3 regions of the Arthrobacter sp. 4R501 genome follow, and region 2 is predicted to be linked to each of the others. Evidence: predicted binding sites of a transcription regulator. Region 2 holds the regulator's gene; each other region holds the start of a gene.

Region 1 (9,750 bases), on a different contig from region 2:
CAGCTGCCGCCGTCGAGCGCCGGCTGCAGCGCAAAGAAGACAATCCCCGCTATGTACATGACATAGAAAGCCACGGCGTAACCTAAGTGTGGCTTGTCTGCGAGCAGGTCACCGATGTGGCTGCGGTAGAACGGGTTCATGAGCTTGAGCCAGACGGCGTCGATGACCGCGAACGCAGCCGCGACGACAAGGAATTGCAATATGACCATAAGGGAGCTTAGCAATATGCAGGACGCCGCAGCGGGACTCCGGACGCTCACCGTGGTGCGGCAGGATCATTCCCTCGGCGCCGCACGTGACCTGGAATTCGGCCTCGAACTGCTGACCCAGGCGAAGACCGGCAGGATCGGCCCCACGCTACGGCTGTACCGGCCCGCGCCGACTGTTGCCTTCGGTCAGCGGGATACCCGCCTGCCCGGCTTCGACGCGGCCGCCCGGGCCTGCCGCGAGCACGGATTTGAACCCCTGGTGCGGAAGGCGGGCGGACGCGCCGCCGCCTACCACGAGGGCACGCTGGTGGTGGACCATGTGATGCCCCATGCGGACGCCATTGCCGGTTCCAAGGGCCGGTTCAGCTTCTTTGGTGAGCTGCTGGCGCAGTCCCTGCGGGACGTCGGTGTGCAGGCAGAGGTTGGCGAAATTCCGGGGGAGTACTGCCCCGGGGAGTTCAGCGTTCACGGCACCCACCCGGCAGACCCGGCGCACCGGATCAAGCTCGTGGGCACAGCGCAGCGCGTGGTGAGCGGCGGGTGGCTGTTCAGTTCCGTGATCGTGGTGGAAAATTCCGCCCCCATCCGCAGCGTCCTGACGGACAGCTATGCAGCCCTGGGCCTGGATTGGGACCCGGCCACTGCCGGCGCGGCCAACGATCTGGTGCCTGGCCTCACGGTCCAGGATGTTGAGGACGCCGTTATTGCCGCGTACGCCGGCCACGCCTCCCTCCAGCATGCCGACTTCAGCAGCTATGCAGGTTTGGATACTCGGGAGGCGTAGCCCGCGCTTGCCGGGCCGGCTGGCCCGGTTTCAGGCCGGCCGGGGCCCCTTTAGTGGCCCCGGGCGATCCATTCGTCCAGGTGCGGGGCTTCGACTCCGATGGTGGTGCTGGCGCCGTGGCCGGTCCGGACCACCGTTTCGGCCGGGAGCGGCAGCAGCCACGTCCGGATCGACTCGATGATGGTGGGGAAGTCGCTGTAGGACCTGCCCGTGGCGCCGGGGCCGCCCTGGAACAGGGTGTCGCCGCTGAAGAGCGAGCCCTCGCCGTCGGGTCCGTCAGCCAGGTGGAAGGACACCGAGCCGGGCGAGTGACCGGGGGTGTGCAGGGCCGTCAGGCTGGCCCCCGCCACTTCAATGACGTCGCCGTGCTTGATGGCGACGTCGGGTTCCACATCCGGGTAGACGTTCCGCCAAAGCATCCAGTCTTCCCGGTGGAGGTGGATCGGTGCCTGGACGAGGTCCCAGAAGTCAGCTACTGAACGGATGTGGTCGTCGTGGCCGTGGGTCAGCAGGATCGCCTTGAGCTTCCGGCCACCGACGGCCGCGGCTACGGCCTTGGCATCGTGCGCGGGGTCGATCACCACGCATTCCTCCTCGTTGCCCACGATCCAGACGTTGTTGTCCACATCCCAGGTGCCGCCGTCGAGCGAGAACGTTCCGGACGTGACGAGACGATCGATCCGGACGCTCACAGTTCCACCACCGAACGCAGCACGGAACCGGAGTGCATCTTCTCGAACGCTTCCTCCACCTGGTCGATGGTGATCCGCTCGGTCACGAAGGCATCCAGGTCCAGCTTGCCCTGCTTGTAGAGGCTGATCAGCATGGGGAAGTCCCGGGACGGCAGGCAGTCGCCGTACCAGGAGGACTTCAGCGAGCCGCCGCGGCCGAAGACGTCCAGCAGGGGCAGCTCCAGGGTCATCTCCGGCGTCGGGACGCCCACCAGCACCACGGTGCCGGCGAGGTCGCGGGCGTAGAACGCCTGCTTGTACGTTTCGGGGCGCCCGACGGCGTCAATCACCACGTCAGCGCCGAAGCCGCCGGTGAGTTCCCGGATTTTCTCGACAGGGTCCGTTGCGGAGGAGTCCACGGTGTGGGTGGCGCCGAGGCCCTTGGCACGGTCCAGCTTTTTCGCGTCGATGTCGACGGCGATGATGGTGGTTGCGCCGGCGAGCGCGGCGCCGGCGATGGCGGCCACGCCCACACCGCCGCAGCCGATGACGGCGACCGTATCACCGCGCTTGACGCCCCCGGTGTTGATGGCGGCGCCCAGTCCGGCCATGACGCCGCAGCCGAGCAGGCCGATGGCGGCAGCATCGGCGTCGGGATCCACCTTGGTGCACTGGCCGGCGGCAACGAGGGTCTTTTCGATGAACGCGCCGATGCCCAGGGCGGCGGAGAGTTCGGTGCCGTCCTCAAGCGTCATCTTCTGGGTGGCGTTGTGGGTGTTGAAGCAGTACTGTGCCTGGCCGCGGTTGCACGCACGGCAGTTGCCGCAGACGGCCCGCCAGTTCAGCACCACGCGGTCGCCCGGGGCGACGTTCGTGACGTCCGGGCCCACGGCGCTGACCACTCCGGTGGCCTCATGGCCCAGGAGGAAGGGGAAGTCATCGCTGATGCCGCCCAGTTTGTAGTGCAGGTCGGTGTGGCAGACGCCGCTGGTGAGGATGTCCACCAGAGCCTCGCCCGGGCCCGGTTCCGGGACCAGGATGGTCTCCAGAGTGACCGGGGCCCCTTTGGAGCGGGCTACGACACCTTTGACTTTATGGACCACGAAAGGCTCCCTCATGCAGATAGACAGAACGGGACCAACACGGATGTTGGTCCCGTTCTGTCTACCACACGAGCTGGCGTGGTCAGGCTGCGAGGCGGCTCTTTACCTCGGCAGCGGAAGGGTTGGTGGCGGCGGTGCCGTCCGGGAAGAGCACGGTGGGGACGGTGCGGTTGCCGCCGTTGAGCTTCTCCACGAGGTCGGCTGTGCCCTCCACTTCTTCGATGTTGATTTCCGTGTAGCCGATGCCCTGCGCGTCCAGCTGCTTCTTCAGCCGGTTGCAGTAGCCGCACCAGGTGGTGGAAAACATGGTGATGGTGCCGTTCTCGGGGGTAAAGTCCACGGAGCTCTCCTGAAATCGTTGAGGGGGTTCGTTCCCGTCAACGGTAACCCGAGGCGGGCTATTCCCTGAGCCGGCCCGGCGGATGCGGCGCCGGATGACAGTAGATAACGCTGATGGCATGCTGGAGCCATGTGTGGACGCTATGTGATGGCACGGGCCGTGGGCGATTTGCTGGCCGACTTTGATGCCCAGCTGGAGGAGGAGGTGCACCTTCCCCCGTCCTGGAACGTGGCGCCAACCGACGCTGTCCCGATCGTCCTGGAACGGCTGATCGACGACGGCCCCGTGAGGCAGCTGCATGTGGCCCGCTGGGGCCTGGTGCCGTCCTGGGCGAAGGATCCGGGCATCGGCCCCAAGATGATCAACGCGCGGAGCGAGACGGTGCTGGAGAAGCCGGCCTTCCGCAAGGCCGTGAAGTCACGGCGCTGCGCTGTCCCGGCGGACGGGTACTACGAATGGAAGCAGGGCACCGGCAAAGCCAAGCAGCCCTACTACGTTCATCCAGGCAAAGGCAGCGGGCTGGTGTTCGCGGGCCTGTATGAGTGGTGGAAGGATCCGTCCAAGGCCGAGAGCGATCCCGGACGGTGGATGCTCTCCACATCCATCCTGACGGCAGACACCCCGCCGCCCGGTGCCGAGTCCACAATTTTCGGCAAGCTCACCGCCCTGCACGACCGCGTGCCGCTGCCCATGGACCGGGCCACCATGGCGTCGTGGATCGACCCGCAGATCGATGACGCCGCCTTCCTCGTGGACCTGGTCCGGGCCCACGTGAAGGAAGTCGCGGCCGACTGGCTTGTGGATTCGGTCGGCACCGAGGTGGGCAACGTACGCAACAACTCCCCGGAACTGATCCGGCCGGTGGAAGCCTTGTTCTAAACCGGCACTCGGGCGACATGCCCCTAAACGGTGACCTTGCCGGCGTCGTCCACTGTCCACGTGGGGTTGTAGGCAACTTCCCAGCGGAAACCGTCCGGATCGGCGAAATAGCCGCTGTACCCGCCCCAGGGCTGGGTGACCGGCGCGGCGACGATAGTGGCCCCGGCCGATGCCGCTTCCGCCATGACCCGGTCCACCGCCTCGGTGCTGGGCAGGTTGTGGCTGAGCGTAATGCAGGGGACCGGGCCGGGGGCACCTACCCCGGCCTCGGCGTGCATCTGCGCGGCGTCCCACAGGGAAAGGATGAGGCCGTGGTTGACCTGGATAAACACCACATCACCGGGAAACTCGCGGTGGACAGGCCAGCCGAGGCCCTCCGCGTAGAACCGGCGGGAGGCGTCAACACTGCGAACGCCTAGTGAGATGAAGTCGACTCTGGGCTGCATGCTTCGATACTGTCAGAAGATGGCAACAATTCAAGGAAACGATAGGGACGCTTTGGCCGACAAAGAACAGCTCGCAGCTGTTCGGATTGCGGTAGACGAAGTTGACGAGCAGATTGTCACCCTCATTGCTCGGCGTGAACGCCTGATCCGGATCGCCGGAACCCTGAAGGGGGACGACGCTGAAGTCCGCGCCCCCGGCCGGGTGGAACGGGTGATCGAGCATGTCCGGGCCGCCGCGGAAAAGAAGGACATTGATCCGGACATCGTGGAATCAACCTACCGGGCCATGATCTCGGGGTTCATCGAACTCGAAATGAAGGTCCACAAAGAAAGCAGCTGACGCTGCCGCAGGTGCTGTCCGGACACGGTTCCGGCAGCACCTGCCCCGGTGTTCCTTAGAGCGCTTCGTCGACTTAGAGCGCTTCGTCGACGGCGACGCCCGACTGGAACTCCCTGCCGTCAGCCTCGCTGAAGGCCGACATGATGTGGCCCTTGCCCAGGCCATGGACGGCCGCGACGGGGAAGTTGCCGGTGATGGTGCTGCCCGAGTGCGTCACGCCGCCAAGATCATAGTTTTCCTCGGCGCTCTGGTCATGGCTGAACGAGTAGAAGGCAATGGCCTCCCCGTTCATGAACTCAATGCCCAAGCGTCTTTGCGATGAGTAATCAGGGCTCGCCGCCACCAGTCCCACTACGTACGCACCTGCCCCCGGTATGTTGCCGTCGATATCAAAGGTTGCCACGAGCTTTTCGTCCTGGGCCTTGATGCTTACGTGCTTGAGGAGTGCGTCATTGGTGCTCATGCCACAATCCTGCCTCCCTGCTGCCCGTCCGTCCACCCCTGTCTAGGTTTTGTCGGAGCGTCGTCGTAGACTCAAGGTATTCGAACATGTATTCGAATACCTTGCTTTTGCATCAGCATTTTGCAGCAGCTCCGTTCAGTTCCGGGAGGCGACCATGGGTATGTTCAGCGAGTCCGTGGACGTTGTCTGCACCCCCGCCGGCCAGCCGCTGAACCTCCAGTGGGCCGGACGGCACTACACGGTGTGCGCCGAGCCCGTCCGGTGGTATGAACGCCGGCAGTGGTGGGCCGAGGAACGCCGTGCGCCGCTCGGCAGCGGGCCGGGGCTGGTGGACCACGAAATCTGGCGCGTCCAAGTGCAGGCGGACCCGCGGGGTGCCGGCCCCCGGGATGCAGGAGAGCCGCTCACCCTGGACCTGAGCCGGCATACCGGCAGCGGCCGCTGGAGGCTCCTGCGGATCCACGACGCCCTCCGGCCACAAACAGCATGAGCTTCTCCCACCTTCACGTTTCCACGGCCTTCAGCGCACACTATGGCGTTGCCTGGCCCGACGAACTGGCCCAGGTTGCCGCCGCGGACGGCGCAACCGCGCTCGCCTGCACGGACCGGGACGGCCTCTACGGCACCATCAAACACCTCAAAGCCTGCATGGAAGCTGGCATCGACCCCATCGTGGGGGTGGACCTTGCGGTTTTCGACGACGACGGCGACCACCGCACCCAGCTCGCCGGCAGGGTAGTGGTGCTCGCCCGCGGCCACAACAACGGGGCGGGCTACCGCGCACTGTGCCGGCTGGTGTCCGATGCCCATGCCCGCACCTCCGGCAAAGCCGGGGGAGCGGTGCCCGTGGCGGTCACCCGCGCCGAACTCGCCTCCCGCACGCTCGACCCCAAAACCCTGAAACCGGTCCTGACGGTCCTGATCGGCCCGGATTCCGACGTCGGACGGGCCATGAGCGGCCGCCGCTACCTCCGTCCGCGCACCCTTTTCAAAAGCTGGCTGGACGCCATGCCCCCAAGAACCCTGGTGGCGGAAGTCGTTTCCCAGCTCACTGCCCCCGGAGCGCCCCTGAGCACCGCCCACGCAGTACGAATGCTCAAACTCGCGGAAGAACACCACGTACCGGCCGTGCTCACCAACGCCGTCCGCTACTGCGCAGAGGACGGCGCCGCCACAGCTGACGTGCTCGACTCCGCCCGGACGCTGAAGTCACTCCCCGAACTCGCGGCCGAACCGCTGCTCCAGCCCAACGGGCAGGCCTGGCTCAAATCCTCAGCGCAGATGCTTCAGCTCGGCAAGGAAATCATCCGCGCCGCAGGGTATGGCGCAGCGGACCTCAAACAGCTGATGGCACAGACCGAGGCGCTCGCCGACTTCTGCCGGATTGACCCGGTGACTGACATGGGCTGGAAGCAGCCGGTGGTCCCCGAGGCATCGGTCATAGGCATCAGCCAGGACCCGCACGATGAACTGGTGCAGCGCTGTGAGGCCGGGATCAGCAGGCGGTTCCCCGGAATATCAGGCTCAGCCCACAAGGACATGCGCTCGCGGCTGGAGCACGAGCTGGGAATCATCAGGAACCTCGGGTTTTCCTCCTATTTCCTCACGGTCGCGGAGGTCTCCCGGATGATCATGGACATGGGGGTCAGGGCAGCCGCCCGTGGTTCCGGGGCCTCCAGCCTGGTCAACTACCTGATTGATGTCAGCCAGGTGGACCCCCTGCAACACGACCTGATCTTCGAACGCTTCCTGTCCCGGGACCGGGCCACGCTGCCGGACATCGACATCGACGTCGAAAGCGCCGAACGGCACAACGTGTACCGGCGGATCTTTGACCGCTTCGGTTCCGAGCGCGTCACGCTGATGAGCATGCAGAACGGGTACCGCGCACGCGGTGCAGTCCGCGACGCCGGGATGGCCCTGGGGATGGACGATGACGACGTCGGTGAGATCGCCAAGCAGCTGTGGCGTTTTTCGGCCCGGAAATTCCGTGAGGCACTGGTTGAGAAACCTGAGCTGCGGGAGTTCGCCGGCCGGGTGGAACAACGGGACTTCGCCGAAAACCAGCAGCTTGACCTGCTGGTGGACCTCACGGAACGGCTGGACCGCCTGCCCCGCCATATCTCCATGCATCCCTGCGGGGTGATCCTGGGCGATGCCACGCTGCTTGACCGGACCCCGGTGCAGCCCAGCGGGCTGGGGCTGCCCATGAGCCAGTTCGATAAACACGACATGGATCCCATGGGCATGCTCAAGCTTGATGTCCTGGGGGTCAGGATGCAGAGCGCCATGGCGTTTGCCGTCCGGGAAGTCATCCGGATCCATCCTTCCAAAGCGGAAGTGGTGGCGGCAGGGGCCCACCCTGCAGGTCCTGACGGGACCGGGCCGGACTACATCGCCGAGAACGGCCACATCGACCTCAACGCCGTGCCGCTGGATGATGAACCAACCTACGAACTGATCCGCAGCACCCACACCCTGGGCTGCTTCCAGATCGAGTCACCCGGCCAGCGTGAACTGATCGGCAAGCTGGCGCCGCGTGAGTTCAATGACCTCATCATCGACATTTCGCTGTTCCGGCCCGGCCCCATGAAATCGGACATGGTGCGGCCCTTCCTGGAGCACCGGCACGGCTTCGCACCGGAGGTCTACCCGCACCCCGACCTGAAACCCGTGCTGCAGGAAACCCATGGCGTCACTGTCTTCCATGAACAGATCCTGAAAACCTTCCACGTGATGACCGGCTGCGGCCTGGCGCGCGCGGATGAGTTCCGCCGGGCGCTCGGCAACGAGGTCCACGAGCTGAAAGTGGAAGAGTTCTTCCGCAGGGAAGCCCGGATCAAGGGGTACACCCCGGAAGTGGTGGACAAGGTCTGGGGGACCCTGAAAGCCTTTGGCAGCTTCGGCTTCTGCAAGGCGCACGGTGCGGCATTTGCCGTTCCCACCTACCAGTCCGCGTGGCTCAAGACGCACCACCCCGAGGCTTTCCTGGCCGGGCTGTGGGAACACGATCCCGGCATGTACCCCAAACGGCTGCTGGTTGCCGAGGCCCGCAGGCTGGGCATCCCCATCCTGCCGCTGGACATCAACCACAGCCATGCCGAGTACCGGGTGGAACGGGTGACGGACGGGCCGGACGCCGGCAAGCTGGGGATCAGGCTGAGCCTTAACGGCATCTATGGCCTGTCCGGGACCGAGCTCAAGCGGATTGTCGCCGGCCAGCCCTACGACTCCCTGGCTGACCTCCGTGCCCGGTCCAGGCTGAGCAAGCCAAGCATCAAAAGGCTCGCCCAGCTGGGAGCCTTTGACTCCCTGCACCGTGAATCGGGAGGCGCCGCCAACCGCGCGGACCTCGTCCAGCACCTGCAGCAGCTCCAGGCCGCGGGCGGTACCCGGAAGGGCCTCGACATCATGGACGGGCAGCTGTCCCTGCCGCTGGGGGATGTGGAGTTGCGGAACGTCAAGCCCGGGCTTCCCGCGCCCACCCTAGTGGAAAACGTCCGGGCAGAACTGGACCTGATGGCCATTGATGTCAGCGGGCACCTGATGGACAGCCACCGGCCCATGCTGGATCGGCTGGGGGTCACCACTGCAGACAAACTGTTGAGCCTGCGCAACGGCACCGAGGTGCTGGTGGCCGGGGTGCGCATCGCCACCCAGACACCGCCCATGCGCGGCGGCCGGCGGGTGGTGTTCATCAGCATCGACGACGGCACCGGCTGCGTCGACTCCGTGTTCTTCCATGAAGCCCAGGAACAGGCGGGGCTGCTGCTGTTCGGCACCAGGCTTCTGCTGATCCGGGGCACCACCCGGCGGACAGGTCCCCGGGGAATCAGCCTGAGCGCCAGCATGGCCTGGGACCTGAGCCGGGTGGAATCCCTGCCGTTCGCGGCGGATCGGGTGGAGAGCACCGATGTGCCGCATCCTTTGGACGGGATCAGCCGAAGCCTGGCGATTACCGGAATGGGCGGCTGAGCGGCCGCGGGTCCCGTTGGTCGGCCTCCCGGGAAACCGATAGCATTGACGATGGCTGGCTGTGGTCCCCGTACGCCGCAAGCTATGAAGCCTAAAACTTTGAATAGGAGACACCCGTGTCAGATGCCCAGCAGATCACCCTCATCGTCGATGGCGAAGAGACCAAGGTGACTACCGGGACAACCGGTGCGGAACTCTTCTTTGAGCGCCGCGACGTTGTTGTTGCCCGCGTCAACGGCGAGCTGAAGGACCTGGACCAGGAGCTGCCCGAGGGCGCCGAGATCGAGGGCGTCACCATCGATTCCCCGGACGGCCTGGACGTCCTCCGCCACTCCACCGCCCACGTCATGGCCCAGGCCGTGCAGCAGCTGCGCCCGGACGCCAAGCTGGGCATCGGCCCGTACATCACCGACGGCTTCTACTTCGACTTCGACGTCGCTGAACCGTTCACCCCCGAGGACCTCAAGACCCTCGAGAAGATGATGCTCAAGATCGTCAACCAGAACCAGAAGTTCGTCCGCCGCGTGGTCAGCGAGGACG
Region 2 (9,750 bases):
CGCTTGCGCTGCAGACCCAGATTGTGGGCCGCGACCTTCCCCGGCTGCTGAAGACCATCACCCCTGCCCTGGACCGCCCGGTCAAGGTGGCCCTGGTCAAGGGCCGCTCCAACTATGTGTGCCAGCACAAGCTCGAAGGCGGGTTCCCCTCCGAGGAACCCGCCGAGGGCCAGCTGTTCTCCCTCGGCGAAGACACCAGCGTCCCGCATTTCGCCGCTGCCTTGGGCGGGCAGCCGTCCCAACTCGGCAAGGAAGTGGTGCGACTGCGCGAGTGGGCGGAGAAGACCACCACGGGCGACCGTGATGAACTGCTTCCCGGAGTAACAGACCGGGCCTGGCGGCAGGTTTCAGTGACGTCCATGGAATGCCTTGGGGCCCAGAAATGCCCCATGGCAGCCGAATGCTTCAGCGAACTGGCGCGCCACGACGCCGCCGAGGCCGACGTTGTGGTCACCAACCATGCCATGCTCGCCGTCAGCGCCTTTGAAGGCCTGGCAGTTCTTCCCGAGTACGACGTTGTGGTGGTGGACGAGGCCCACGAACTGCAGGACCGGGTCACCGGTGCGGTGTCGGGGCAACTCTCCGTGGCAATGGTCCACGCTGCGGCGTCGGGCGCACGGAAACACACGGCCATCACCGTGGATGCCCTCAACGCAGCTGCCGCCAACCTGGAACTCGCCCTGGACGGCGTGCCCAACGGGCTGCTCCCGAATGGCCTCAACGACGAACAGCTGGATTGTGTGGACCAGTTGCGTGAGGCCTGCCGCGCTGCACTGTCCGATTCCAAGGGGGACGGCAGCCAAACGGCCGACGGCGGGCGGCAGCTCGCGCGCTCACGCCTGATGCTGATCCTCGAACTGTGCGAGCGGCTGATCGTGGCCCGTGAAAACCGCGAAGTGGTGTGGTTTTCGCGCGCAAGTTCCTTCGATCCGCAACAGGGCTATGCGCAGCCCGACGAGTCTGCGCCGGTCCTGGTCAACATCGCGCCGCTTAGCGTTGCCGGCAAGCTCCGCGAAGGGCTGTTCGCCGGCCACACGGTTGTCCTGACGTCGGCAACCCTGGCCATCGGCTCAGCCTTTGAACCGACCGCCGGCGGCTTGGGACTGGTGGGGGAGGGCGCGCCCAGCTGGAGCGGGATCGATGTCGGATCGCCCTTTGACTATCCCAAACAGGGGATCCTCTATGTCGCAGGGCACCTCCCCAAGCCAGGCCGCGGGGCGTCGCCGGAGGCCCTCGATGAACTTGAGGCGCTGATCCGCGCGTCCGGCGGCGGCGCCCTGTGTCTGTTTTCGTCCCGTCGAGCCGCCGAGGAGGCCGCTGAAGCGATGCGTCCCCGGCTTGGCCTCAGCATTCTCTGCCAGGGCGACTCCACCATGACGGCCCTCGTGAAGCAGTTCGCGGACGAGCCCGATACCTGCCTGTTCGGCACCATGTCCCTGTGGCAGGGTGTTGATGTTCCCGGTGGATCATGCCGGCTGGTGGTGATCGACCGCATTCCGTTCCCACGGCCGGATGACCCGCTGATGACGGCACGGTCCCGCGCCGTTGCGCAGGCCGGCGGAAACGGCTTTATGGCGGTATCGGCGACCCAGGCGGCCATCCGCCTGGCCCAGGGCGCGGGAAGGCTGATCCGTTCCACCGGAGACAAAGGCGTGGTGGCCGTGCTTGATTCCCGGCTTGCTACAGAACGCTACGCCGGATTCCTCCGCGCCGCTCTGCCGCCGTTCTGGCCCACCACGGACCGCAAAACGGCGTTCGCCGCCCTGGAAAGGCTGGCCCGGAAGGGCGCCTGACTGCGCGCAGTCCTATAGCGACCGGAGGACCGAGACGACCTTGCCCATGATTGTGGCGTGATCGCCCAGGATGGGCTCGTACTGGGTGTTCTGCGGCAACAGCCACGTGTGGCCGTCGCGCTGGCGGAAGGTCTTGACGGTGGCTTCGTCGTCCAGCAGGGCCGCGACAATATCGCCGTTGGAGGCGTCTGCCTGCCGGCGGACCACTACCCAGTCGCCGTCGCAGATGGCAGCATCCACCATGGAGTCGCCGGCCACGCGCAGCATAAAGAGCTCGCCCTGGCCCACGAGCTGACGGGGCAGGGGCATCACATCTTCCACCACCTGGTCAGCAAGGATGGGCCCGCCGGCCGCGATCCGGCCCACCAACGGCACCATGGCGGTGTCCATGGCAGAGGGAAGTTCGGTGACCGTCCCGCCGATGCCGTGCAGGAGTGAGGGCTTGGTTGTCCCGTTCGACTTAGTGGACCCGCCGTCAAGCGTCAACGGCATCAGGACTTCCATGGCGCGCGGACGCTTGGGGTCCCGGCGCAAGTATCCCAGCTTCTCCAGCTGTGAGAGCTGGTGGGTCACGCTCGACAAACTCGCCAGGCCCACGGTGTCACCGATTTCACGCATCGACGGCGGATAGCCGTTGTCATTCACCGAGCGCTGGATGGTTTCAAGGATCTTCTTTTGGCGGGCGGTGAGCCCCTTGGGGGTTCGTGGGGGCTGGCGGCGCTGCGGTGTCGCCTTGCCCTCGGCGGCTGGTGCTGCCATTTTCGCCAATGCCTTTCGGTTGCCCGGCTCCGCTCCGGCCGCTGGTGCCTGGAACGCCCCGGGGCTGGTGTCGGAGTTGATTGTCAGACCCTGCTGATCAACTACAGAGGTGGTTGTTCTTTGATCCAAACGTAGGCCAGCCACAGGGCTTTTTCAAACATTTGTTCTAGCGAGTCTCGACAATATTCGTTGATAAGTGCTAAAAATGAAGAAGCAAAGTTCGAACATGTGTTCTACTCGTTGCTTGCGGATTCGAATATTCGAATTTATGGACGGCTCAGGCCGGTGCCGGCAAGTGGACGCGGAGGGCGCGCCGGGCAGCACAGTATGGTCCAGGAGGGCTCATTTCATGTCAGCTATATCTGCTTCGCAGGACTCGCGTCCGCAGTTAATTTCCGTGCAGGACCTCACTTCGCGGCAGTGGTCCGCACCCGTTTCGACGTCGGGTTCGGCGCCAAGGCAGCGCAGGGAACCGTTGCCGCCGCTGCGCCTGACCCGCAGGGGCCGGATTGTCCTCATCGGCATCCCGCTGGTGATCCTTGCCGCAATCCTGCTTTCCCTGGCTGGTTTCCTCAACGCCCCGGCAAGGGCCGCCGATTCTGCCGCCGACCTGTCACTAACGCCAACAGTCTCGGTCACGGTGCAGGCCGGCCAGTCACTCTGGGCGATTGCCAGTGCGGTGGCGCCCGAGCGTGATCCCCGTGATGTCATCGCGGATATTGCCCAGTTGAACAACCTTTCCGCCGGGGGCGTTGTCCCCGGACAGCAACTCTTCGTCCCCATCAGGTAAACAGCCTGCAGGCTCGGGCGTGTGCCGCCGCAGGCCGTCACATTTTCCGGCCGTCTGCTTCGGACCTAAACTGTTCAGGTGAATGACCAGCTAGAGCGTCTGAACAGACTTCCCCTCCGGACCAACCTCCGCGGACTGACCCCGTACGGTGCCCCGCAGCTGGATGTACCTATCCTGCTGAACGTCAACGAAAACACCCATGGCGTCCCGGCGGACGTACGTGCCGCGATCAGCGTGGCCGTGACGGAAGCCGCGGCGGGCCTCAACCGCTACCCGGACCGAGAATTCACCGAACTCCGGGAAGCGCTGGCCGAGTATCTCGGCCACGGTCTGGATGCGACCAACATCTGGGCGGCCAACGGCTCCAACGAGGTCCTCCAGCAGATTCTCCAGGCTTTCGGCGGGCCCGGGCGCGCGGCGCTGGGATTCCCGCCCACGTACTCCATGTACCCGCTCCTGGCCAGCGGCACGGACACCGGGTACCTCGTCGGGCAGCGGGCCGACGATTACGGACTCAGTGCCGAATCGGCCGCGTTGCAGGTCAAAGAGCTTCAGCCCAACATCGTTTTCCTCTGCTCGCCGAACAATCCCACCGGCACGGGCCTGGGCCTGGATGTTGTGGAGGCCGTGTACGAGGCCGGCGAGGCCAGCCAGACCATCGTCATCGTTGACGAGGCCTACCACGAGTTCGCCCACGACGGAACGCCCAGCGCCCTTACGTTGCTGCCCGGCCGGGAGCGCCTCATTGTGTCCCGCACCATGAGCAAGGCGTTCGCCCTCGCGGGCGCCCGCCTGGGCTACATGGCCGCCGCTCCTGAAGTCACGGACGCTCTGCGCCTGGTTCGGCTGCCGTACCACCTTTCGGCCATCACCCAGGCAACAGCCCTCGCCGCCCTGCAGCACCGCACTGCGCTGATGGCCGACGTCGAGGACATCAAGGAGCAGCGCGACCGCATCGTGTCCGAGCTGACGCGAATGGGACTCAAACCTGCCGCCTCCGATTCGAACTATGTCTTCTTCGGCGGCCTCGACAGCCCCCATGACGTCTGGCAGCGGCTGCTGGACGACGGCGTACTCATCCGCGACGTCGGCATCCCCGGCCACCTGCGTGTCACGGCGGGAACTGAGACGGAGACCACAGCCTTTCTGACGTCGCTGGAACGCATCCTGGCCAGCCAGGCCAGGCTGCCCGCCTAAACTTGAAGTATCGGCGCCGCCGCGCGCCGGCACATCTCCTTCGCTTTCGCACCACTGACTTCGCCTAAAGGACATATGACCATGAGCTTCACCGGATCGAACGCTGCCGCGCCCCGGACCGCACGCATGGAGCGTGCCACCAGTGAATCGTCAGTGCTCGTGGAGATTAACCTCGACGGCACGGGCGTTTCGGACATCGACACGTCTGTCCCGTTCTACGACCACATGCTGACGGCGCTCTGCAAGCACTCGCTCATTGACATGACGGTCAAAGCCACCGGTGACATCCACATTGACGTCCACCACACGGTGGAGGACGTCGCCATCACGTTCGGTGAAGTTCTGCGCACTGCCTTGGGAAACAAGGCCGGGATCCGCAGGTTCGGCGAGGCCACCGTGCCCCTCGACGAAGCCCTGGCGCACGCCGTCGTCGACGTCTCCGGCCGCCCCTACCTGGTGCACGGCGGAGAGCCTGCCGGGCAGGAGTACCACTTGATCGGCGGCCACTTCACGGGGTCATTGACCCGCCACGTCTTTGAGGCCATCACGCTTCATGCCGGCATCTGCCTCCACATGAACGTCATCGCGGGCCGCGACCCGCACCACATTGTGGAAGCGCAGTTCAAGGCCTTCGCCCGCGCCCTGCGTGCTGCGGTCGAGCCCGATCCCCGCGTGGAGGGAATCCCCTCCACCAAGGGTGCCCTGTGAGCGGCCAAATTCTCCGGGACGGCGCCGTCATTGATCCGGCCACCGGCAAGAAGCCTGTGTCGCCCGAAGGCAAGCCCACGGTCACTGTCCTGGATTACGGTTCGGGAAACGTCCGGTCCGCCGTGCGCGCCCTGGAGCGGGCAGGAGCCGAGGTCATCCTCAGCTCCAAGCCGGCGGACGTGCTTAATGCCGACGGCTTGGTAGTACCCGGGGTCGGCGCGTTCGAGACTGTGATGCGCGAGCTCAAGGCCGTGGACGGCATCCGGCTGATCGGCCGGCGCGTGGCCGGGGGCAGGCCGGTCCTGGCAATCTGCGTGGGCCTGCAGGTCCTGTTCGAGGCCGGGGTGGAGCACGGGACAGAAGCTGAAGGCATGGGGGAGTGGCCGGGCAAGGTGGAACTCCTTCCCGCCGAGGTGGTGCCACACATGGGCTGGAACACGGTTGACGTTCCGGAAGGATCCAAACTCTTCGCCGGCGTCGCGGACCAGCGCTTCTACTTCGTTCACTCCTATGGTGTCCAGGACTGGAACTTCGACGTGATCCAGCCGCGGATGACTGCGCCCCTGGTGACCTGGTCAGAGCATGGCGCGCGCTTTATTGCCGCAGTGGAGAACGGACCGCTCTGCGCTACCCAATTCCACCCGGAAAAATCCGGCGACGCCGGTGCACGGCTGCTGCGCAACTGGGTGGACGGCCTTCGCAAGCCAGCTGCCACGGACGCCGCCTAGATGTGGTCGATTGTCCTGATGGGCCTGGCTGGCCTCTTGGTGGGCGGCGCACTGTCCTTCAGGCAGCAGCACAAACCGCTCTGGACCCAGGTGGGCTTCTACGTCCTGGCCGGGATGGCGCTGCTGGCCGCCTACCTCCTGACGCTTCCTGGAACATAGCTCACACATTCAACAGTTCCGCTTCCACGAGCAACCCAACACCCAAGAGGATTTGAGATGACCACCGCAACTGATCTGCCGGTTCTTGAACTGCTGCCCGCCGTCGACGTCGTAAACGGACAGGCCGTGCGGCTGGTCCAGGGGGAGGCCGGTAGCGAGACGAGCTACGGCACACCGCTGGAGGCAGCCCTCAACTGGCAGGAGCAGGGCGCCGAATGGGTGCACCTGGTGGACCTTGACGCCGCGTTCGGCCGGGGGTCGAACGCCGAGCTGCTCCGTGAAGTGGTGGGCCGGCTCGACATCAAGGTGGAGCTCTCCGGCGGACTCCGGGACGACGAATCCCTCGAGGCGGCGCTGGCCCTTGGCGTGGCCCGCGTTAACCTCGGCACGGCGGCGCTGGAGAACCCCGAGTGGACCCGCAGTGCCATCGACCGCTTTGGCGACAGGATCGCCGTCGGCCTCGACGTCCGCGGAACCACCCTGGCAGGCCGCGGCTGGACCAAAGAAGGCGGCGACCTCTGGGAGGTCCTGGGCCGGCTCGAAGAAGCCGGGTGCTCCCGGTACGTTGTCACTGACGTTACGAAAGACGGCACACTGCAGGGCCCCAACGTTGAACTCCTGCGCCAGATGGTGGAGAAGACCGGCAAGCCGGTGGTCGCCTCCGGCGGCATCTCCAGCCTGGACGACTTGAAAGTGCTGCGCTCCCTGGTGCCGCTGGGCGTGGAAGGCGCGATTGTTGGCAAGGCGCTGTACGCCGGTGCCTTCACGCTCCCCGAAGCCCTCGACGTCGCCGGCCGCCGCTAGGCAGTTTCCGTGGACAGCACGCACAACGCCGATCCGGCTGCGGAATCGCCGCCGCCGCGCCATCTGCCCGGACACATTGCGGCGGCTTTGGCGGGCGCGGGCGGCCGTACTGACTCGGCCGGCCAGCCGTGGGAAGGCCGGAGCCTCGCCGGGGACGACGGCAGGATCCATAATTTCGAGGACGACGACGGAACGGCCGACGCCGGCTACCTCGCCGCCGTTGCGGCCCTGGTTGACGGCAACGGCGACGAAGCGGCTGTGGTGGCCTCGCTGGCCACCGCCCGCGTCTTTATCCCGATCATCGCCCAGCTCGGCGAGGAAGCGGCCGGCGTCGACGGCCTGACGTCGGACAAGCAGGCGGACATGGCGCTGGTCACCCTGAAGGCCGCCGACGGCCGGACGGCCATGCCGGCCTTTACCTCGGCCGAGGCCTTGGCTGCCTGGCATCCCGAAGCCCGGCCGGTGGCGGTATACGCCGCCCGGGCTGCCCTCTCAGCCGTGGCCGAGGGGGCCGAGTTACTGGTGTTCGATCCAGGCTCGGAGCTCACGTTCGTGGTCCGGCGGCCCGCCGTTTGGGCGCTGGCCCAGCAACGGGAGTGGATCCCTTCCTACACAGATGCGGCGTTGGCAGCCGAGATGGCGGAGGCAACGGCCGCCTTCCCTGCGGTGCGCAAGCTTGCCCTCCTCCCGGGTTCCGGCGTCGCCGTCCTCTCCGGTAGGGGTGCCAGGCTCTCCGGGGGCGGTGCCGGGCCGGAACTTCAGGTGCTGCTCCACCTTGAGGATGGGTTGGACGCTCCGGCAGTCCAGGAGCTGGTGTCCGGCCTCCAACAGGCATGGTCCCGGAATGTATTGTTTGGAGAGCGTGTTGACTCGATCGAAATCAAGTTGCGGCGCGCAGCACAATAGCTGACGGTTGGCGCGGAGATCCCGGGCTGCCGCGGGCAGACCCAAAGGATTTTCCGTGAACTTCGCTCTTTACCGGGAGCTGCTGGCCCACCGGCCCATCCGGCGGCTGCTGCTGGTCGGCATGATCGCCCGCATCCCCCACTCCGCGGCAGGCCTGCTGCTGACCTTGCATATCGTCCTGACCCTGGACCAGGGGTACGCAGCAGCCGGCGCCGCAGCGGCTGTTATGACCATCGGCATTGCCGTTGGCGCACCTTGGCGCGGCAGGCGCGTGGACACTGTTGGCCTGCGCCGGGCGCTGATTCCGTCAGTGGTGTCAGAGGTCCTCATTTGGTCCATGGTGCCGCACGTATCCTACCAGTGGCTGCTTCCGCTGGTGTTCGTCGGCGGCCTGCTGACGTTGCCGATCTTCAGTGTGATCCGCCAGTCCCTGGGCGTCCTCGCGGACGGCGACCAGCGGCGGACCGCTTTTGCGCTGGACTCGATCGCCACGGAGATGGTGTTTATGATCGGGCCTGCCGCCGGAGCCGTTGTGGCCACCAGCGGCTTCACCGTTCTGGGGCTCACCGTGGTGGGCGTTTCGACGTCACTGGCCGGATTGTTCCTCATGTGGTTCAACCCGCCCACCCGAAGTGCCTCGCAGACTGAGGAGTGCCAGGCCGACCAGCGCCACGCCGCGGCAGTGGCTGTGGTTTCCGCCGCACCGGCACACCTCCAGGAAGCGGCGGCAGACCTCGTCCCGGCCGGGGCAGAACGCACCCGCAGCGGGCCGGCGGGGCTGCGCGGCAAGGTGGCCCACAACTTCGCATGGCTCACGGCCACCGTAGCGGCGGTATTCGCCGTGGCGGCTGGAACCGGCATGGTGCTCAGCGGCACGGACGTTGGCATTGTTGCTGCCTTGGAAACAGGCGGGCACCAGGGCGAAATCGGCATTGTGTTCCTCTTTTGGTGCGCCGCATCGGTGGTGGGCGGACTGGTGTACGGGGCCATGCACCGTCCAGTTTCGCCGATCCTGCTGCTGCTGGGGATGGCGGCCCTGACTATCCCGATGGGTTTCGCCCAGGACACCTGGACGCTGGCCTTCGTCTCGATCCTTCCGGGCCTGTTGTGCGCCCCCGTCCTGTCGGCCGCCTCCGAACATGTGGCAGACCTGGTGGCGGAGGACCGCCGCGGCGAGGCGATGGGCTGGTACGGCTCTGCGCTGACTGCCGGGGTGGCGCTCGGGGCGCCCCTTGCCGGGATTTTCATCGATGGGATGGGACCATCCGGCGGATTTGTCTCCGTGGGCGTGGCCGGAGTTCTGCTCTGCCTGGTGGGACTACTGCTCCAGGCCCACCGACGCCGCCGCGCTGCCGTCTGACGCCGGCCTCCGGAGTTATTATCCAGATATTTCGCCTTTCCAGGTGCGGAAGTCCCGTTATCTGGACAAGAACAAAGTGGAACACGACGGCGGCGGAGGGTCCGTGTGGACCGTCCGCCGCCGTCGTCGTACTTTGTGAAGTTCTTGCTGGTTGGTTCTAGTTGACGGCGCCCGTGTACTTTTCGCCCGGGCCCTTGCCCGGGGCGTCCGGAATGAGGGACTCCTCGCGGAACGCGAGCTGCAGGGAACGCAGGCCATCGCGCAACGGGCCGGCGTGCTGGGATCCGATTTCGGGGGCCGCTGAAGTCACGAGTCCGGCAAGGGCGGTGATGAGCTTGCGGGCCTCGTCCAGATCCTTGAGTTCCTCTGCATTGTCCTCGGCGGCGAGGCCCAGCTTGACCGCTGCCGCGCTCATCAGGTGCACGGCGGCGGTGGTGATGACCTCGATGGCCGGCACCTCCGAGATATCACGGATTTGCTGGGTCACGTCAGCCTTGGCGTCCGAGGCCTCGAAAACGTGTGAATTACTGTCTGGGGTGCTCATAC
Region 3 (9,750 bases), on a different contig from region 2:
CCTCGGTAACAGACCCCGGAGGCTCTGGCGGGCGTCAGCCCGCCGTCGGCGATTCCGTCCGGGACTTGCGGCGCACTGCAACCACAGCGCCCGCACCTAGCAGGACGCCCAGACCGGCCAGCCAGGTAGTACTTTCCTCTGATCCGCCGATGGCGGTTTGCGCGTTGAAGCCCTCGTTGGTGCCCTGGCTGACAGCGGCTGCTGCTGCGGCGGGCGCCTTGGCAGCAGCTGCCTTCGGTGCGGGTGTCTGCGCAGCCGGGGTGACCGCGGCCCCTGCTACCTGTGTCTGAGGCACCACAGCCGGCGGGTCAACGACCGGCGGCACTACTGGCGGCACGACCACCGGCGGAACCACCACCGGCGGTACGACGACTGGCGGTACGACGACTGGCGGTACGACGACCGGCGGCACCACCACCACAGCAAGGCAGGGCTGTTCGGGATCCCCACCCGCGGGCCAGTTGAATCCGTCCGGCAGTACCGCATTGGGCGGGATGATGTCATCGCGGTGTCGTGTGTGGCCGGCCAGTGCGCCTGATCCACTGATGTCGATCGTCAGCTCACTTCCGTTGTGGCAGAGCGTGAAGTCAGAGGCGGCGTAGGCCGGGGCCGTGACGCTGAGCATGGCCAGCCCCAGGACCCCCAAAGTTGCGAAGGTGCGTTTCATGGTGTTCTCCCCAGTCTGTTTGAAACGGACCACGCGGGGAGGGAGTAGCGGAGATCCCAATGCCCCAACAGCATGGTCAGCTTTAGTGACTTCAGGCTAGGGGCGGCGGCAAGGTGCAGTCGCCAGTAGCGGGTACTCGTCTTTTTCCGCCTTTGACCTGCGGCGTTACCTGCATGTACGCGGAATCGGGAGCATTGCCAGGTTGTGGCTACCCTTGAACGTGGACTGGGCGGAGCCTAACGTTGGAGCATACGAAAGGTGCGTGACCGGCATGGAAATCTACATGTGGTGGCTGGATCTGGACCTGCAAACCAAGGAATGGCTGAGGGAAAATCTCCGTGCGGCGGAACTGCCGCTGCCGGTGCTGCAGGGCATCGCCGAAGCCGGCGGGCCGCATCCGGATACCCCGGTGGCTGTCCTCACCGAAGCTGACTGGGATTTCATCGAGACGCAGTCCGAATTCGTCGACTGACCGGAGGTCCCCGGCGCCGCCGGCACGGCCACGCCGGACCAGTAAACCCGGAGCAGTCCCCTCGGACCAGTCCACATAGCGAAGAAAAGCGTTGCGGCCCTCCGGCCGGGGTGGTTGCATGGGTGAATGGCAACCGCAGAGAACTTTGTCTTAGCGATCGGGACCAAAAAAGGCCTCTGGCTGGCCACCAGCCAGGACCGGAAGCAATGGTCCTTCTCCGGCCCGCATTTCCTGATGAGCGAAATCCCCAGCATCGGGATCGACACACGGGACGGCCGTACCCGGATCATGGTGGGGGTCAGGTCCGAGCACTGGGGCCCCACCGTGGCCCATTCCGATGACCTCGGCGCCACCTGGACCGAACCTGAACAGGGCGCCATCACGTTTCCCGAAGACACCGGCGCGGCCGTGGAGCGCATCTGGCAGATCTACCCGGACGCAGAGTCGCGGCCAGGGGTGGTATGGGCAGGTGCCGAACCGATTTCGGTCTGGAGATCCACCGATGGCGGCGAGCATTTCGAACTTAACCGCGGGCTATGGGATCACCCTCACCGCAGCGACTGGGGTGCGGGCTACGGCGGCGCCGCCGCCCACTCCATCGTGGTGAATCCGGCCGGGGACAACGTCCACGTCGCCATGAGCACCGGCGGTGTGTACCGCTCGCTCGACGGCGGTGAGTCCTGGGAACCCCGCAACAAGGGTATTTCGGCCTACTTCATGCCGGACCCCAATCCTGAGTTCGGCCAGTGCGTCCACAAGATCGCGGCGGATGCTGCGGTGGAAGGACGGCTGTACGCGCAGAACCATCACGGCGTCTACCGCACGGATGATAACGGCGAAAACTGGAACTCCATCGCCGAGGGACTTCCGGCCGACTTCGGTTTTGTGATGCTGACGCACCCGCGCCGGGAAGGAACCGCCTGGGTTGTGCCGCTCAAGGCCGACGGCGAGCGGATCCCGCCCGAAGGGAAGCTTGCCGTGCACCGAACGGACGATGCCGGGGCCACCTGGAAGCGCCTGGATACGGGCCTGCCCAAGGGGGAGTACAACAGCGTCCTCCGCGACGCCGCGGGCGTGGATTCATCCGAGCCGGCCGGTGTCTACTTCGGAACGCGCGGCGGCACCGTGTACGCCAGCACGGATGAAGGGGAGACGTTTGCTGAGGTTGTCAGCCATCTCCCCGACGTCCTGTGTGTCCGCGCCGCCGTAGTCTCTACGGCTGGACTGCCGGTTCCGGAAACGGCAGCGGCCCGCGGTGCCTGACATCAGCGTGGTACTACCCAGCATCCTCCAGCCGCTGGCCGGCGGCCAGTCCATCCTGACTGCGCCCGCCGACGGGACGGTGACGGTGGGAAGCCTGCTGGATTCGGTGACCGGGGATTACCCGGTGCTGGGCAGGCGGCTGCGGGACGAAACGGGGGCGCTTCGCCGGTACGTGAATATTTACGTTGCCGGTGACGAGGTGCGTCGGCTCCAGGGCCTGGAAACTGAGGTGTCGCCCGGCCAGGAGGTGCTGGTCATCCAGTCGGTGGCCGGAGGTTAGGGCCGAAGTATCTCGGGCGGTCCGGCGGGCAGTCCTGACTGACTGCGCCCGCCGTCGTCGTGCAAGACTCCGGAGTACAAGATTCAAGGGTGCAAGATTCCGCAAGTGGTGCTGCGCCAGCGGCCCAACACGCGGTCAGGCAATCCGCCAGACGCTGCATTCGTCCGTATTGATCGCTTTCCGCGAGCCGGTGTGATGGTCCATGATCCAGACAACGCCGATTCCCGGTGCTGTCTCCTGGACACGGCCACGGCGGATGACCACGTCGTCGTAGCTGGGGCCTACGGAGAGGCGGGCCTCGATTTCATCGCCGCGGTGGAGCTGGTCCAGGGCGCGGACTCTTGTTACATGGGCTTTGGCTTCCTTCAACATGGGGGCCTCCTGGCTGGAGCTGGTGCCTGCGCTTGCCGGCACTTCCAGTGTGGCTGGGCAATGTTGCGCCCTGGTTTCCTCAACGTTAGGAGCCGGTTAGTTCTCCGCGATCGATACGTTTCCGCCGGGACCACGGGCTGCGGCGAACGCCACGCGTCAAACCACGCCCGGACCTTCAGTTGGGCATCGTGCCAGTTCAGGCCTACCGCCGGCGGGCCTCCCGGGCAAGAATGGGCACTATGCAACTTCCCGTGATGCCTCCCGTCCCGCCCATGCTCGCCAAGGCCGTCAGCGGAATGCCCGACGGGGCCCTCAGCTATGAGCCCAAGTGGGACGGGTTCCGGTCCATCATTTTCCGCGACGGCGATGAGCTGGAGATCGGCAGCCGCAACGAAAAGCCCATGACCAGGTATTTTCCTGAGCTTGTGGCAGCCCTGAAGGAGAACCTGCCGCCCCGCTGTGTGCTGGACGGCGAGATTGTGCTGGTGAGGGCAGCCGGTGACCGGCTGGATTTTGACGCCCTGCAGCAGCGCATCCATCCCGCCGCCAGCCGCGTGAAGCTTCTCGCCGAACAGACCCCGGCCAAGTTTGTGGCCTTTGACCTGCTGGCCCTGGGCGACGACGACTACACCGGGCGGCCCTTCGCCGAGCGGCGGGCAGCGCTGGAAAAGGCGCTCGCCGGCAGCAAGGCGCCCGTCCACATCACCGCCGCGACCCAGGACAAGGCCACCGCTGAGCAGTGGTTCCAGCAGTTCGAAGGTGCAGGCCTGGACGGGATTGTGGCCAAGCCCCTGGACGGCTCCTACCAGCCGGACAAACGCGTGATGTTCAAGGTCAAGCACGAACGCACCGCCGACTGCGTAGTGGCCGGCTATCGCGTGCACAAAAGCGGACCGGACGCGATTGGCTCGCTCCTGCTCGGCCTGTACAAGGACGACGGCGGGCTGGCCAGCGTGGGCGTGATCGGTGCCTTCCCGATGAAGCGCCGCCAGGAGCTTTTTGCCGAACTGCAGCAACTGGTCACCGACTTTGACGGGCACCCGTGGGCGTGGGCCAAGCAGGAGGAGGGAGATCGGACGCTGCGGAACGCCGAAGGCAGCCGGTGGAGCGCAGGCAAGGACCTGTCCTTCGTGCCGCTGCGGCCGGAGTTGGTGGTGGAGGTCAGGTATGACCACATGGAGGGCGACCGCTTCCGCCACACTGCCCAGTTCAACCGCTGGCGGCCGGACCGGGACCCCGAATCATGCACCTACGCCCAACTGGAGGAACCGGTCGGCTTCGACCTTGAGTCGGTCCTGGACACCGGCCGGCCCTAGGCGTCCAGTCACCGTGGGCACCCAAGTCCGCCGCCCGCCGTCGTACGTTCCTGCCCGTCTGCCGCGGGGGAGCACGGAAAAGCCCGGCGCGTCCTGGGGACGTGCCGGGCTTTCCGGTAAGCAACTGGGCAGGAACGTCAGCTTCCCGCGGGCCTTACTTCAGGCCAAGCTGCTTGGTGGGGACGTTGAAGGTTTCCTTGGCCGTCAGGGCGGAGATGGCCGAGATGCCGCAGATGACGGCGGTGAAGATGCTGATCTGGACCCAGCCGCCGGGCCTGATGCCGCCCATGGCTGCCACGATGGCCGGGGCGAAGCCTGCCATCAGGAAGCCCAGCTGGGTACCGATCGCCAGGCCGGAGAACCGGACCCTGGTGCTGAACATTTCGGCGTAGAAGGACGGCCAGACGGCGTTTGAGGCTGCGTAGCCGAAGGAGAAGAAGCCGATCGCTGCGAGGAACATCAGCGGGATGCTGCCGGATTCCAGGCTGAGCAGGAACACCGGGGTGAGGATGGCGCTGGCCACGGCGCCGTAGATGAAGACCGGCTTGCGGCCGATCCGGTCCGCGAGCTTGCCGAACAAAGGCTGGGTACCCAGTGCCACCAGGTTGGCGCCGACTACCAGCCAGAGCGTGGTGGTGCCGTCCACCCCTGCCACGGTCTTGGCGTAGGTGATGGCCAGGGTGCCGAACACAGTGGAGACTGCGGCGATGAAAGCGCAGCAGACCACGCGGAGCACATCGCGCCAGTGGTCCTTGAGGAGGTCGGCAACGGGCAGCTTGGAAATCTGGGCGGTCTTCTGGGCTTCCTCGAAGGCCGGCGGTTCGTGCAGCGTGCGGCGAATGAAGAATGCCACCAGCACTACCACTGCGCTGAGCCAGAACGGAATGCGCCAGCCGATGCCGTACTTGATCTCGTCCGGAAGGGCCAGGACGGGGATGAAGACCAGCGCGGCGAGGATCTGGCCGCCCTGGGTGCCGGTGAGGGTCCAGGAAGTGAAGAAGGAGCGGCGGTTGTCCGGTGCGTGTTCCAGCGTCATGGACGAGGCGCCGGCCTGCTCGCCCGCTGCGGAGAGGCCCTGGCAAAGCCGCGCCAGCACCAGCAGGGCCGGAGCCCACCAGCCCACGGTGTTGAAGTCGGGCAGGCAGCCGATCAGGAACGTCGAGGCGCCCATCAGCAGCAGCGTGAACATCAGGACCTTCCGCCGGCCCACGCGGTCACCGAAGTGGCCCAGGATGACGGCGCCCACCGGCCGTGCCACATAGGCGAAGCCGAAGGTGGCGAAGGACATAACGGCCGCGTTGGCCCCGGCGTCCGGGAAGAACACCGTGGGGAAGATCAGGGCGGCCGCGGAACCGAAGATGAAGAAGTCGTAGTATTCGACGGCGCTGCCCAGGAAGCTGGCGAGGGCTGCTTTCTTTGGCGTCCCGGCCGGGGCAACAGTGCCCGGCCCGGCGGACGGAAGTGTCTGGCTCATGGATTTCCTTAGATGTGACGACATTGTCGCGGATGGATCTGGAGGGTCGCAGCCGCAGCTGCCTGAGTGGAGGCTTGGTGCGGTGCGGCTGGAGTCCGTTGAAAGACCCGGACGAGTAGCCACATGGTGGGAGCTACTTGTGCGATATAGCAATGATGGCTGTGAGCGCAGTCACTTGTCAAGAAAATAATCACCATCTAGAAATAGTTGCCACGATGTGGCAATATCGACCTATGAGTGTGAATCAAACCACAGCGCCCAATGACGTCGCCGCTGAGCCAAAGACGCCCAAGGGTGACCGTACGGACATGGTGGGCAAGGCCCTGGGCCTGCTGGTCCTCCTGGGTGACGAGCCGCGTGGCGCCAGCGCCGCGGAGATCTCGCGCCGCGCCGACCTCCCCTTCAGCACCACCTACCGCCTGCTGGGATCCCTGACGCGGGACGGATTTGTGGACTATGAGCCGGACGGCCGCCGCTACCACCTGGGCCTGCGGATCTTCCAGCTGGGACAGCGGGTCTCCAACCATCACGGATTTGCCGGCACGGCACTGCCGGTCCTGCGCCGCGTGACCGAGCAGACGGGGGAGGCCACCATCCTCAGCGTCCGCGACGGCCACCATCACCTCACCGTCAACAAGGTGGACGGATCGCAGACCTTCCGTGTCACCAGCGATCCCGGGCATCTGGGCGCCCTGCATGCGACAGCCGTGGGCAAGGCGCTGGTGGCTTTTGCCGAGGATGCGGAGCGTGACGCGTTGATTGAGGAGCTCGAGCTGGAACCCCTCACCGAACACACCATCACTGACCGTGCCGCTTTCCGCGCCGAAATCGAGAAGGTGCGCCGGCAGGGGTATGCCGTGATGGACGAGGAGAACGAGAGCGGCATGCGCGCCGTGGCCGTGCCGCTGCTCAATTCGCAGGGCCACGCCTTCGCCTCCCTGGCCACCGCCGTTCCCGTGTTCCGCCTCAGCATGGAAGCCTTGCTGGCCCATGTGCCCCTGCTGCAGGACGCCGCGGCCGAGCTGGCCGCGCGCTTGCCGCAACGGTAAAAACTCGAAGATGTTCGTATGTAGAACATGCGTGCGAGAAGTGAACAAGTGTTGTACTGTAATCCCTATCACCCGACCGCCGCGGACGCCTTGAGCGCCGCCGCCCGCCGGGTGCCGTATCAAAGGAGCTGCCCGGATGAGCAATCGAACTGAGTCCTACCTTGTGGGACTGGTCGGCGACGGCGTTATGCCGTCCCTCACTCCCCTCATGCACGAACGCGAAGGCGATGTGCAGGGCCTGCGCTACCTCTACCGCCCCATTGACCTGCTGGAGCTCGGACTTTCCGGCGACGCCGTGGGGGACCTGCTCAAGAGTGCCCGCAGCCTGGGCTTCAACGGTCTGAACATCACCCATCCGTGCAAGCAGCTTGTGCTGGCGCACCTGGACGAGGTCTCGCCGGATGCCCTCAGGCTCGGCGCCGTCAACACCGTGGTCATCGAGGACGGCCGCTTCATTGGCCACAACACCGACTTCTCCGGCTTCGCCGCCGCGCTTGCCTCCGGCCTACCGGGCGCGCGGCTGGACCGCGTCGTCCAGCTTGGCGCGGGAGGTGCCGGTTCCGCCGTCGCCTACGCGCTGCTCACCGCCGGCGTTAAGGCGCTGGACCTGGTGGACGTGGACCCCGCCCGCTGCGCGGCACGCGCAGCAGAGCTCGCCGGCGTCTTCCCGGGCAGCACCGTCACAGCGCGTACGACGGCGGAGCTGCCGCAGCTGATGCCGCTGGCCGACGGTCTGGTGCACTGCACCCCCGTAGGCATGGCCGCCCACCCGGGCGTCCCGCTAGACCTGGACCTGCTGGAAACGCGGCACTGGGTGGCGGACATCGTCTACCGTCCGATCGATACGGAACTGGTCCGCGGCGCCCGCGCCAAAGGCTGCGAGGTCCTGGACGGTGGCCGCATGGCCGTAGGGCAGGCGGCGGATTCTTTCCGGATCTTCACCGGGCTGGAAGCCGACGCGGAACGCATGCGCAGCCATTTCCTGGAGCTCGTGGCCAAGGAAGAGGTGGCTGCCTGATGCGCACCGGAATCGCTACGGTCTGCCTCTCCGGCACCCTGAAGGAAAAGATGCAGGCCTGCGCCATCGCCGGCTTTGACGGGATCGAAATCTTCGAGCAGGACCTGGTCACGTCGCCGCTCACGCCCGAGGACGTCCGCAAGATGGCGGCCGACCTTGGCCTCACGCTGGATCTTTACCAGCCGTTCCGCGACTTCGACAGCGTGTCCGAAGACCTCCTGGCCGCCAACCTCCGGCGTGCCGAAGCCAAATTCAAGCTCATGGCGCGGCTGGGCATGGACACCGTCCTGGTCTGCTCCAATGTGGCCACTGCCAGCATCGACAGCGACGACCTCCGGGTGGAACAGCTCGGCCAGCTGGCTGCGCTGGCGGGGGACCACGGCGTCAAGGTGGCCTACGAGGCCCTGGCCTGGGGCAAATACGTCAACGACTACGAGCACGCCCACAAGCTGGTGGAAGCCGTGGACCACCCCAACCTGGGCACCTGCCTGGATTCCTTCCACATCCTGTCCCGCAACTGGGACACCGCCCCCATCGAGGCCTTCAACCCGGACAAGATCTTCTTCGTCCAGGTGGCGGACGCCCCCAAGCTCTCCATGGACGTCCTCTCCTGGAGCCGGCACTACCGGGTGTTCCCGGGCGAGGGCCAGTTCGAGCTCGCCAAGTTCATGGGCCACGTGGTCCGGGCGGGGTACAGCGGCCCGGTGTCGCTGGAAATCTTCAACGACGTCTTCCGCCAGTCGGACGTGGAGCGCACCGCCGTCGACGCCATGCGCTCGCTCATCTGGCTGGAGGAACAGAGCGCCAAGTGGCTGAGTGCCGCTTCCGACGGTGAGACGGGCACGGGTGCCGCTGGCACTGTTGCTGGTGGTCCTGTGGCCCCCGGCCGCCGTCGTTATCCCATGGAACTGGCCACGCTCCCGCAGGTAGCTGAACCGGCGGGCTACAACTTCGCCGAAGTCAGGGCCGCGGACACCAAAGGGCTGGAAACGGTCCTGGGCCAGCTGGGCTTCGAGTTCACCGGCCGGCACCGCACCAAGGACGTGCAGCTCTGGAGCCTGGGCCACGCCCGAGTGATCATCAACGAGGCCGCACCGGCAAATGGGGACGATTCAACGGGGGACACGTCAGCGGGGGATGCGTCGCCCGCCATCGCCGCCCTGGGCTTTGACGTCGCCTCCCCGGTGATTGCCGCCGCCCGCGCCCAGCAGCTTAAGGCCCCCGCGGTCCCGCGCAAGAGCCAAGCCAACGAGGAGGTGTTCCAGGGCTTCGCCGCCCCGGACTCCACCGAGATCTTCCTGTGCCAGGGCACCTCGGACGGCACCGCAGCCTGGACCAGTGAATTCGGGGAGGGTCTGGAAAAGCCCGCCGCCGAAGCCACCGCCGTGATCGACCACGTCAACCTGGCCCAGCCGTGGCAGCATTTCGACGAGGCCGTCCTCTTCTACACGAGCGCACTGGCCTTGGAGCCCCAGCCGTTCGCGGAAGTGCCGAGCCCCACCGGCCTGGTCCGCTCGCAGGTCATGGCCACCGGGGACCGCGCCGTGCGGCTGGTGCTGAACCTTGCGCCGCTGAACCAGCAGCGCAGGTCCTACCAGGAACACATCGCCTTCGCCGTGGATGACCTGGTGGCCACTGCCGGGAACTGCAAGGCCCGCGGCCTGGAATTCCTTCAGATCCCGGCGAACTACTACGAGGACCTGGACGCACGCTTCGGCCTGGCATCGGACTTCCTGGTCACGCTGCAGGACCTGAACCTCCTGTACGACCGGGACGCGGACGGCGAATTCCTCCACTTCTACACAGCCACCGTGGGCAGTGTGTTCTTCGAAATGGTGG

What was found. The regulator LexA, encoded in region 2, represses DNA repair genes until DNA is damaged. The targets are predictions, from matches to a motif close to TCGAACANNTGTTCGA.
Region 1: CXR02_RS03625 (DUF6504 family protein) is a predicted target of LexA. The motif match lies at 5,316-5,331, and genes of this name have one in related genera.
Region 3: CXR02_RS16110 (shikimate dehydrogenase) is a predicted target of LexA. The motif match lies at 6,915-6,930, and genes of this name have one in related genera.

The regions. Positions count from the first base shown of each region.
Region 1 covers NZ_PJIW01000003.1:142,411-152,160, reverse strand. Annotated here, with positions in the region: gene CXR02_RS03670 (DUF2177 family protein) at 1-209, opposite strand, end outside; gene CXR02_RS03665 (lipoate--protein ligase) at 226-993, shown strand; gene CXR02_RS03660 (MBL fold metallo-hydrolase) at 1,044-1,685, opposite strand; gene CXR02_RS03655 (S-(hydroxymethyl)mycothiol dehydrogenase) at 1,682-2,767, opposite strand; gene CXR02_RS03650 (mycoredoxin) at 2,850-3,107, opposite strand; gene CXR02_RS03645 (SOS response-associated peptidase) at 3,237-3,986, shown strand; gene CXR02_RS03640 (VOC family protein) at 4,010-4,432, opposite strand; gene CXR02_RS03635 (chorismate mutase) at 4,452-4,772, shown strand; gene CXR02_RS03630 (hypothetical protein) at 4,846-5,235, opposite strand; gene CXR02_RS03625 (DUF6504 family protein) at 5,390-5,725, shown strand; gene CXR02_RS03620 (DNA polymerase III subunit alpha) at 5,722-9,210, shown strand; gene thrS (threonine--tRNA ligase) at 9,327-9,750, shown strand, end outside.
Region 2 covers NZ_PJIW01000022.1:27,142-36,891, forward strand. Annotated here, with positions in the region: gene CXR02_RS18825 (ATP-dependent DNA helicase) at 1-1,793, shown strand, start outside; gene lexA (transcriptional repressor LexA) at 1,806-2,552, opposite strand; gene CXR02_RS18835 (LysM peptidoglycan-binding domain-containing protein) at 2,902-3,342, shown strand; gene CXR02_RS18840 (histidinol-phosphate transaminase) at 3,421-4,539, shown strand; gene hisB (imidazoleglycerol-phosphate dehydratase HisB) at 4,621-5,247, shown strand; gene hisH (imidazole glycerol phosphate synthase subunit HisH) at 5,244-5,975, shown strand; gene CXR02_RS22475 (hypothetical protein) at 5,994-6,134, shown strand; gene priA (bifunctional 1-(5-phosphoribosyl)-5-((5-phosphoribosylamino)methylideneamino)imidazole-4-carboxamide isomerase/phosphoribosylanthranilate isomerase PriA) at 6,192-6,938, shown strand; gene CXR02_RS18860 (SseB family protein) at 6,948-7,844, shown strand; gene CXR02_RS18865 (MFS transporter) at 7,900-9,204, shown strand; gene CXR02_RS18870 (DUF1844 domain-containing protein) at 9,362-9,748, opposite strand.
Region 3 covers NZ_PJIW01000016.1:72,279-82,028, reverse strand. Annotated here, with positions in the region: gene CXR02_RS16150 (LPXTG cell wall anchor domain-containing protein) at 35-667, opposite strand; gene CXR02_RS16145 (hypothetical protein) at 939-1,139, shown strand; gene CXR02_RS16140 (glycosyl hydrolase) at 1,266-2,402, shown strand; gene CXR02_RS16135 (MoaD/ThiS family protein) at 2,395-2,682, shown strand; gene CXR02_RS16130 (hypothetical protein) at 2,818-3,054, opposite strand; gene CXR02_RS16125 (ATP-dependent DNA ligase) at 3,294-4,370, shown strand; gene CXR02_RS16120 (MFS transporter) at 4,525-5,844, opposite strand; gene CXR02_RS16115 (IclR family transcriptional regulator) at 6,078-6,893, shown strand; gene CXR02_RS16110 (shikimate dehydrogenase) at 7,030-7,911, shown strand; gene CXR02_RS16105 (bifunctional sugar phosphate isomerase/epimerase/4-hydroxyphenylpyruvate dioxygenase family protein) at 7,911-9,750, shown strand, end outside.